DNA from 3 places in the Kribbella sp. NPDC048837 genome. Region 2 is predicted to be linked to each of the others. Evidence: riboswitches for the same ligand, from Rfam matches in the RefSeq annotation. Region 2 holds a riboswitch; each other region holds the start of a gene.
The links. Region 2 has a riboswitch for cobalamin ahead of cobN (cobaltochelatase subunit CobN). Riboswitches for the same ligand answer to the same signal wherever they lie in the genome.

Region 1 (3,269 bases), on a different contig from region 2:
GCATCCGCTCGTCGTACGTCGCGGCGTCGATCCGCGCGGTCCGGAGGTCGGCGCGGGCCTGGCGGATGTCCGCGGTCTGCGGGAAGGAGCCGATCGTGGTGGTCGCGAGTGCGGGCAGTCCGATCGATTCCTGTGCGATACGGCGTTCGTCGTACGGCGGCCGCTGTCGATCCGCGGGACGAATCGAGGCGGCCCGGTCGCGGACGGCCTGCTCGCGGACCAGGTTGGATTCCTCGACCGGTCCGCCGGGTGTGTTGCCGAGGTCGACCAGGACCCCCTCGTCGAGGGCTCGGCCGAGTACGACGACCTCGTCGACCTTCTGTCGCGCGAACGCGAGTCGCTCGCGGACGCGTGGATCCAGCTCGTCCTCCGCGTCCACGTCGTACGGCACGTGCAGCAGCGAGCAGGAGGTGGAGACGGCCAGCTGACCGACCGATCCGAGCAGCTTCGCGCAGGTGGAGAGCGCGTCGCCCAGGGGAGTGCGCCAGATGTTGCGGCCGTCGACCACTCCGGCGACCAGCGTCTTGCGGCGGAGGCTCGGGAGTACGGCGAGTTGGTCGACGAGGCCCGGAGCGGACAGGAGTTCGACCGCGAGACCGTCGACGGCGGTCGACGTCAGCACGGGCAACGCCGGGCCAGGGTCACCGAAGTACGTCGCGACGAGCAGGCGTGGGCGGTCCGTGAGTGAAGCCAGGCGGTCGTAGGCGCGGCGCAGTGCGTCGAGCTCGGCCGGGGTGCGGTCCTGGACCAATGCGGGCTCGTCCAGCTGCACCCACTCCGCTCCGGCGGACTCGAGTTGGCTGAGCAGGTCGGCGTACGCGTCGAGTAAGCGGTCGAGCAGGCTGAGCGGTTCGAAACCCGGTGTGACCGACTTCGACAGCAGCAGGAACGTGAGTGGTCCGATCAGGACCGGGCGGGTGTCGACGCCGAGCTCGCGTGCGGCCGCCAGGTCCTCGAGGGGCTTGGCCGGATCGAGCTCGAAGGTGGTGTTCTCGCTGAGCTCGGGGACGAGGTAGTGGTAGTTGGTGTCGAACCACTTGGTCAGTTCGAGTGGTGCGACGTCGTCCCGGCCGCGGGCCATCGCGAAGTACGTGTCGAGGGTGGAGCGGCCTTGGAAGCGGTCGGGGACGACGCCGAACAGTTGCACGTGGTCGAGCATCTGGTCGTAGTACGAGAACGTGTTGCCGGGGAGTACGTCGAGGCCGCGGGCGGTCAGGTCGCGCCAGGTGTCGGCGCGCAGCCGATGGGCGGTCGCCTCCAGTTCGGTGGCGTCGATGGCGCCGGACCAGTACTTCTCGACGGCCTTCTTGAGTTCGCGGGCCGGGCCGATCCGTGGGTAGCCCAGGACCGTCTTGATGGTGTTCACGTCTCTCTCCTCGCGAGCGTGCCGATGGTTCGGCGGATCGCGGAGAGACCGTGCCGGTGGCGGTCGGTGCGGTACAGCCGACGAGCCATGGCTCCGGGCCGGGTCCTCCCACGAGACCGCCGTTCCCGCGCGCACCGGTTGGTGCGCGCACCGGCGGCAGGTCTTCGGACTCACGGGCGGACCGGTCGCTGACCGGTGGACCTACTGGCCGTCGCTTCCCGGACGCTGGGGCGTCCAGTGCTCGTGACGGCGGTCGTTCCCGTTCACCGCTGCGGGGCAGTCCCGGATTCCCACCGGGTTCCCTCTTGCCTCGCCCGATCACAGATCTCATGACCGCGCGAACCGTCGGCGTCTCCGAGCGTACGCGCGTCCGCCGCGTCTCGCCGTGTCCCGCCGTACACCGAGACGAACACCACTACCGGACTCTCCGCGCGATCCCCGGATCCGGCGTCCCGCCCCGCAGGAGCTCCGCCAGCATTTCGATCCCGTCGAGAAGCCGGGGCCCCGGCCGCGCGAAGTACCCATTCGCATCCGCCGCCCACACCGCAACCCCCGCCGGGAGCACACCCAACAGTTCCTCCGCCAGCCGAGCAGCACCATCCAGCCCAAACCCACACGGCGCGACAACCACGATCTCGGGTCGCTTGGCGCCGACCACGTCCCAGGTGATCTCCGCCGAACGCTGACCCGCGGACCCCAGCACGCTGATCCCACCCGCCAACTCCACCATCTCCGGCAACCAATGCCCCGGCGCGTACGGCGGATCCGTCCACTCCAGCAACGCAACCTGCGCCGGCTCGCCCTGTGCCTGAGCGCTCCTTCCTAGATGACCGGCTACCTCCCGGAGCCGGTGGCGGAGGTCGTCCACCAACGGTGCCGGGTCTCGGTCGATTGCTTTGCCGATGGTTTCGATGGAGGTGAGGACCTCTTCGAGGGTGTGGGGGTCGGTGGTGACCACCTCGGCTCGGCAGCCCAGGTAATCGAGGGCTTCGGCGACGTTCGTCACGTCGATCGCGCAGACCTTGCAGAGGTCCTGAGTGATGACGACATCGGGATCGAGTTCGCGGAGCGCGCCGGCGTCGAGGTGGTAGAGGTCCTCGCCGGCCGCGACCCGCTGCCGCACGAACGCGTCGATCTCACCCGGCGTCAGTCCCTCGGGGAGTGCGGTCGTCGACACGATCCGCCGGGTCCGCGCGACGGCCGGGTAGTCACACTCGAAGGTCACGCCGACCACGTCCGCACCGGCGCCCAAGGCGAAACAGATCTCCGTCGCCGACGGCAGCAACGAGACGATCCGCACGCCCGAAGCCTACCCGCGAGCCGCGCTCGGCGGGTGATCCGCACGGCCCGGAACGGTCCCGCGGGCTCGCCCGCAAACCCGCCCGGCGAACCCGGGTGACCTTGACGAAAAGCCGGTTTCAGGTCGCCGCGAGGTTTCGTCGGTGAAGGGGTGGATTGTCTTGCGTTGTCAATGGGGGAAGGGTTTTCCGGCCTTCGACCTGTGGGCAGGGTCACGTCGGCATCGTGAGACCAGTGTTCAACTGGACTGGTTTTCTGGCTTACTCTGAAAACACGCCCCCGCCACCGGAGTCGATGGGCCAGCGGACCACCACACCGCGACTCACCAGCACCGCCCGAACCAAGGGAGTGACAGTGCCGAAACTCGTCTACGACTTCGCCGAAGGCAACAAGGACATGAAGCAGCTGCTCGGCGGCAAGGGGGCGAACCTGGCCGAGATGACCAACCTCGGCCTGCCGGTGCCACCCGGTTTCACGATCACCGCCGACGCCTGCCGCGCGTACCTGGCCACCGGCGCGGTGCCGCCGGAGCTCGCCGACGAGATCGACCACCACGTCGACCTGTTGCAGCAGACGATGGGCAAGAAGCTCGGCCAGGCCGACG
Region 2 (3,269 bases):
GGTGTACGACGGCATGCGCGCCGAAGCCACCCTCCTCGACCGGAGCCTCGAGCCAGCGGTACGCCGCCAGGTAGTGGTGCGACGGTGCCATGTCCGGGTCGTGGTAGATCGCGACCGGGTTCTCGCCGAAACCACGCGGTGGCTGGATCATCAGTACGACGTTCCCGAACCGCAGCGCCGCCAGCGCGATCGCGGGCTCGTCACCGGACGTGTCGACGTACAGCTGACCGGGCGCCGCGCCCCAGGCCCCGGTCATTGCCTCGCGCAACGATTCCGGCGTACGCCCGAACCACTCCGCGTAGACCTGCAGCGGGATCTTGGCGACCGCCGACGCCAGCTGCTCGTCGGTCAGCCAGTCGACGTCGTGACCACCGGCCGCGATCAGCCGGTGGATCAGCCCGTCGGCGCCTTCCGCGCCCTGGAGCTCGCTGAGGTCGAGCCCACCGAGGTCGTACCCGGCCTGCTCCAGCTGCCCGAGCAGCACGACCGCCGACGCCGGTGTGTCCAGACCGACCGCGTTCCCGATCCGCGCGTGCTTGGTCGGGTACGACGACAACACCAGCGCGAGCCGCTTGTCCCGAGCGGGCACGTGGCGCAGGCGGGCGTGCGCGACCGCGATCCCGGCCAGCCGGGCACACCGCTCCGGATCCGGCGCGTACCGGGCCAGGCCGTCGGCGTCGTACGACTTGAACGAGAACGGGATCGTGATCAGGCGCCCGTCGAACTCCGGGATCGCGACCTGGGTCGCCGCGTCCAGCGGGCTGACCGCGGCGTCACTGGCCAGCCACTGCTCGCGGGTCGAGGTCAGGGCGAGGCCTTGGATCAGCGGGATGTCGAGGGAGGCGAGCGCACCGGCGTCCCACGCGTCGTCGGAGCCGCCGGCACTCGCATTGGCCGCGACCGATCCCCCGGCGGCGAGCAGCGTCGTGACGAGGACATCGCACTTGCGCAGGAGCTCGAACAGTCCGGCGTTCTCGGTCGACGTCGGATCGAGTCCGCGCAGGGTCCCGCAGTACACGGGCAGCGGCTGCGCACCCGCCGCCGAGACCGCGGCGGCGAGCGCGTCGACGAAGGCGGTGTTGCCGGAGATCTCGTGCGCGCGGTAGTAGACGATCCCGACCACGGGCCGGTCGTCCTCGACGTACTCCCCGCGCACGCCGTACGCCGGAAGGGCGCGCGGCGGATCGAACTCGTCACCGGTCAGGAGCAGCGTGTCGCGCAGGAAGCCGGCCAGGTTGCGCAGGTTCCCGGAGCCGCCTTCGCGGAGGTAGGCCAGCGCCTCGGTCACGGCACCCGCGGGGACGGTCGACAGCGACATCAGCTCGGCGTCCGGCGCGGCCTCACCGCTGACCACCACGGCCGGCTTGCCGGACGCGATCACCGCGCCGAGCCCCTCCTCCCAGGCCCGCCGGCCGCCGAGCAGGCGGACCACGACGACCTCGGCGGCGTCGAGCAGCGGAGCCAGTTGGTCGAGCTCCAGCCGGGCCGGGTTGGCGACCGTCCAGCCGGCCTCCGCCTCGGCAGCGGCGAGCAGATCGGTATCGGCGGTGGAGAGCAGCAGCAGGTTGGCAGGCACGCGCGCCCGGTCCTTCCTCGGGGTGTCCACGCCCCGTTCGGAGGTACGACGGCGGCAGTTCCTGACTCCCCCTCGACAAGGGGCTCACAGTGGCGGGACCGCCCCGGACTCACACCGGGTTCCTGCTGATGCCGTCGATGACGAGCCGACTCTAGCCGACGACCACTCCGGCCACCGGGCGCAGGCTTCGCCGTTGACCCGAGCGGACAACAGGTGTAGGCCGGAATGCCAAGGGTTTGTACTGCGGACGCCCCCCGGCGTCGCACGACAACGTCTTCTTCAGCGCAAGCCGTTCAGCCCGGCGTCACCTGAAGGAGGCAATCATGCGCTTGAAGTTCTGGAGATTTCTGGTCGTCGTCCTGACGGCCGGTCTGGCTGCTCCCGCCCTCACCGCCGTGCCGAGTCAGGCCGGCGGCAACCACTCGAACCCGGCAGTGATCACCCAGTGGAACACCATCGCCGGCCGGACGATCTACACCGAGAACGCGACCTCGGTCCCGGTCGGGAGTCTGTACTTCGGCTTCGTGTCGCTGGCCGTGTACGACGCGGTGGTCGCCATCGAGGGCCGCTACGAGCCGTACCTGAAGCAACCGAAGGTCCGCGGCCCGGCCTCCTCGGACGCGGCGGCCGCGACGGCGGCGTACGACGTCCTGCGGTACTACTTCCCGGCCTCGGCCGCGAACCTCGCCACCGACTATGCCGCGTCGCTCGCCGCCATCCCCGACAGCCGCGCCAAGGTCCGGGGCACCGAGGTCGGCCGGCACGCAGCGGAGAAGCTGATCCGAGCGCGGGCCGACGACGGCCGAGGCGCGAACATCCAGCTGACGGTGACGCCCGCCCCGGGAGTCTGGCGCCCGACACCTGATGCCTTGGCGCCGATGCTCGCGCCTTGGCTCGGATTCGTCGTACCGCTGGCACTCCGATCGCCGACGCAGTTCCGGCTGTCCGGCCCCTACCCGATCACGTCGAAGGCCTATGCTCGGGACTTCGCCGAGGTGAAGGCCAAGGGTGCGCTGGTCGGATCCACCCGGACCGCGTGGCAGACCGAGACCGCACTGTTCTGGAACGCCAACGCCGTCCTGCAGTACCAGACGGCACTTCGTGGGCAGGTCGCCGCGCGCGGGATGAACCTCGTCGACAGCGCCCGGGCGTTCGCCCTGCTCAGCACGAGCATCGCCGATGCGCTGATCGCGTGCTGGCGGTCCAAGTACGACTACGCCTACTGGCGACCGATCACGGCGATCCGGCTGGCCGACACCGACGGGAACCGGGCGACCACACCCGACGCCACCTGGATGTCATTGCTCCAGACCCCGCCCTATCCGGATTACGTCAGCGGGCACGCATCCGGCACCGGCGCGGCAACCGGAGTGTTCAGCTATCTGTTCGGTGCGCGGTCCATCGACCTGGACATCTCCTCCTCGGTGACCATGACGACCCGGCACTACGACAGCGCCGCGGTCCTCGATGCCGAGACGATGAATGCCAGGATCTGGCTCGGCTTCCACTTCCGGAAGGCGATGACCGACGCCAACCGCCTCGGCCACCGCACCGCGACGTGGACGATCACCCACGAGTTCAGGCCGGTGCACAGATGAGTGTTCAGCTGTGCATGGCGTAGTGAGCTGCTAGGAGGTCGGTGCCCCAGTCGTTGCGGAGGTCTCGCCAGACGGAGTGGATGTGGTTGGCGTCG
Region 3 (3,269 bases), on a different contig from region 2:
GCGCTGCCGGTGCTGCTGGTGGTGTCGCTGGTCGGCGTGGTGTTCTCGGCGCAGTTCCCGTGGCTGGCCGGCGTGGTCAACCTGCTCTTCCTGGTGATGATCCTGCTGATCGCGGCGGACTGGTTCCTGCTCTCGGCCGGGCTGCGGCGGGCGGTGACGGTGAAGTTCCCGAAGGAGTCGACCAAGGGCCTCGGGTTCTACGCGGTCCGCCGGACCATGCAGATGCGCCGCTGGCGGCTCCCGAAGCCGATGGTGAAGCGCGGCGAGAAGCCGAGCTGACCGGGCCGGTAGGGTCAGGGGTATGGACTTCCGCTATCTCGGCAACAGTGGTCTGAAGGTCAGCGAGATCTCGTACGGGAACTGGCTCACGCACGGGTCCCAGGTGGAGAACGATCAGGCCAAGGCGTGCGTCCGCGCGGCGCTCGAGGCCGGCATCACCACCTTCGACACCGCCGACGTGTACGCCAACACCAAGGCCGAGTCGGTGCTCGGCGAGGCGCTGGAGGGCGAGCGCCGCGAGTCGCTGGAGATCTTCACCAAGGTCTACTGGCCCACCGGTCCGGGCGGACCGAACGACGTCGGCCTGTCCCGCAAGCACATCCACGAGTCGATCAACGGCTCGCTGAAGCGGCTCAAGACCGACTACGTCGACCTCTACCAGGCGCACCGGTTCGACACCGAGACGCCGCTGGAGGAGACGATGGAGGCCTTCGCCGACGTCGTCCGCTCCGGCAAGGCGCTCTACATCGGCGTGTCCGAGTGGACCGCGGAGCAGCTGCAGGAGGGCCACCGGCTGGCCCGGGAGCTGCGCATCCCGTTCGTCTCGAACCAGCCGCAGTACAGCATGCTCTGGCGGGTGATCGAGGCCGAGGTGGTGCCGGCCTCGGAGGAGCTCGGTATCGGCCAGGTGGTGTTCTCCCCGATCGCGCAGGGCGTGCTCACCGGTAAGTACCTGCCCGGTCAGCAGCCGCCGGAGGGCTCCCGGGCCACCGACGCCAACGGCGCGAACATGATCAAGCGGTTCCTGAACGACGACGTGCTGGGCCGGGTGCAGGAGCTGAAGCCGCTCGCCGACGAGGCCGGCCTGGCGCTGTCCCAGCTCGCCATCGCCTGGGTGCTGCAGAACCCGAACGTCTCCTCGGCCATCATCGGCGCGTCCCGCCCCGAGCAGGTCGTGGAGAACGTGAAGGCCTCCGGCGTGAAGCTCGAGGAGGGCCTGCTCAAGCGGATCGACGAGGTCCTCGGCGGGATCGTCGAGCGCGACCCGGCCAAGACCGCGCAGAACTCGCCGCAGACCCGGCCTGGCTCATGAGCTGGAGCTGGCGGTTCGAGACCGCGAGCGGCGCCCTGGTCGACCCCGGTGAGGTCGGCGGGGCGGAGTTCTCCGCGCAGGGTGACGCGGAGAGCTGGCTCGGTGAGAGCTGGCGGGACCTGGCCGAGCGCGGTGTCGGCCAGGTGTACCTGCTGGAGGACGGCCGCGAGGTCTACGGCCCGATGAGTCTCTCCTCCGCAGAGTAGGCTTCGGTCGAACCACTCCTGCGTGCACAGGGAAGCCGGTCCGAGTCCGGCGCTGACCCGCAACCGTAGGCCACCTCGTGTGGCGAGCCGGAACACTGTGCCGCAGGCGACAGGCTCAACTACCCGCCGTGGTCCGCGGGTGGAGCCCCTACCCTGCCTGCGCAGGCGGGACCTCCTCCACCGGGCCATGGCTCCGACCTGGCCCGATCGAGGACATGAGATGACTGCACACCGGACCGTACGACTGGTCCTCGCCACGCTGGCGGGTTTCCTGCTGGCGGGGACCGTCGCCACCACCGCCCAGGCCGAGGACGGCTATCGCTTCTGGGGCTACTACCAGTGGAGCTCGGGCCAGTGGGCCTTCTCGCCGAAGGGCGCGGACGCCGTCGTCCCGGCCGACGGGGCGGTGGAGGGCTGGCGGTTCGCCGTCGGCGGCGCCAAGCCCCGCGTGCCGCGTGCCGCCGGCGACTTCGAGGCGATCTGCGGCAAGACGCCGGCCGAGACCGGCAAGAAGCGGGTGGCGCTGGTCGTCGACCCCGGTACGCCGGAAGACGCCGCCAGTGGTGAGACTCCGGGGCAGGCCACCGGCACCTGCGTGGTCACGGACGTCCAGGCGAACGGCGCCAAGATCCTCGGCGCGGTCGCGCCGGTGCGGATCGAGAAGGGCCTGACCTGCGGCATCGCGGGCTATCCGGCCAAGGGCTGCGGCGATGCGGTGAAGAACATCAACGTCCCGGCCACCGACACCCCGGTGACGCTGCAGATCGGTGCCGCCGTCGGCTCGACCGCCGCGACCTCGCCGGCCGCATCGTCCTCCGACGATGACGGTGGTGCGCCGTGGACCGGGATCATCATCGCCGCCGTGGTCGTCGTCGCCCTGGCCGGCGGCGGTCTGGCTCTCAACCGCCGGCGGACAGCCAAGTAAGTGCGTACTGTCGATCACCTGACGATCCCCCGGGCACTCCACCCGGGGGCCTGGTGGCTGTGGGCGCTCGGCATGGCCGTCGCGGCCAGCCGGACGCGGAACCCGGTGCTGCTCGTGCTGATCCTCGCAGTCACCGGATTCGTGGTGGCCGCACGCCGGAGCGACGCTCCCTGGGCACACAGCTACGCCGCGTTCCTCAAGCTCGGTCTGGTGGTCATCGGCGTCCGGGTGGTGCTGCAGGCGCTGCTGTCCACCCGCTCGCAGGGCAACACGGTGTTGTTCACGCTGCCGCTGATCCCCTTGCCCGACTGGGCGAACGGCGTCAAGCTCGGCGGCGAGGTCACTCTCGAGGCACTCCTGACCGCGTTGTACGACGGTGGCCAGTTGGCCGTCATGCTCTGCTGCGTCGGCGCGGCCAACGCACTGGCCAGTCCCCGGCGGCTGCTCAAGTCGTTGCCCGGGGCCCTCTACGAGATGGGTGTGGCCTGTGTGGTCGCTCTGACGTTCGCACCGCAGCTCGTGACGGACGCGCGCCGGGTTCGCGCCGCCCGCCGTCTGCGCGGCCGCACCCGCGGCTCGTTCCGTACGACGGCCATGCCGGTGCTGGAGGGTGCGTTGGACAGGTCGGTGGAGCTCGCCGCCGCAATGGACTCGCGCGGCTACGGTCGTACGGCGCAGGTCCCCCTGGCGCAGCGTCGGACGACCGCGGTCTGCGTTCTGCTGGGGTTGCTGGGCATTCTGCTCGGGGTCTATGCGTTGCTGACCGACGCCATGGCGTTCCCGTTCGCCGCGGCCGCACTGGCGGTGGGACTGCTGTTGTCCGTCG

Region 1: another riboswitch for cobalamin. It lies ahead of metE (5-methyltetrahydropteroyltriglutamate--homocysteine S-methyltransferase); the one in region 2 lies ahead of cobN (cobaltochelatase subunit CobN).
Region 3: another riboswitch for cobalamin. It lies ahead of ACZ6O0_RS32990 (SCO2322 family protein); the one in region 2 lies ahead of cobN (cobaltochelatase subunit CobN).

What each region holds. Positions count from the first base shown of each region.
Region 1 covers NZ_JBVJHF010000008.1:426,195-429,463, reverse strand. The annotation lists gene metE (5-methyltetrahydropteroyltriglutamate--homocysteine S-methyltransferase) at 1-1,366, opposite strand, end outside; cobalamin riboswitch at 1,505-1,728, opposite strand; gene ACZ6O0_RS34290 (TroA family protein) at 1,782-2,666, opposite strand; gene ppdK (pyruvate, phosphate dikinase) at 3,020-3,269, shown strand, end outside.
Region 2 covers NZ_JBVJHF010000003.1:546,794-550,062, forward strand. The annotation lists gene cobN (cobaltochelatase subunit CobN) at 1-1,576, opposite strand, end outside; cobalamin riboswitch at 1,613-1,741, opposite strand; gene ACZ6O0_RS18230 (vanadium-dependent haloperoxidase) at 1,900-3,174, shown strand; gene ACZ6O0_RS18235 (DUF3500 domain-containing protein) at 3,179-3,269, opposite strand, start outside.
Region 3 covers NZ_JBVJHF010000008.1:140,921-144,189, forward strand. The annotation lists gene ACZ6O0_RS32975 (DUF3043 domain-containing protein) at 1-279, shown strand, start outside; gene ACZ6O0_RS32980 (aldo/keto reductase family protein) at 302-1,312, shown strand; gene ACZ6O0_RS32985 (hypothetical protein) at 1,309-1,518, shown strand; cobalamin riboswitch at 1,506-1,637, shown strand; gene ACZ6O0_RS32990 (SCO2322 family protein) at 1,739-2,443, shown strand; gene ACZ6O0_RS32995 (energy-coupling factor transporter transmembrane component T) at 2,444-3,269, shown strand, end outside.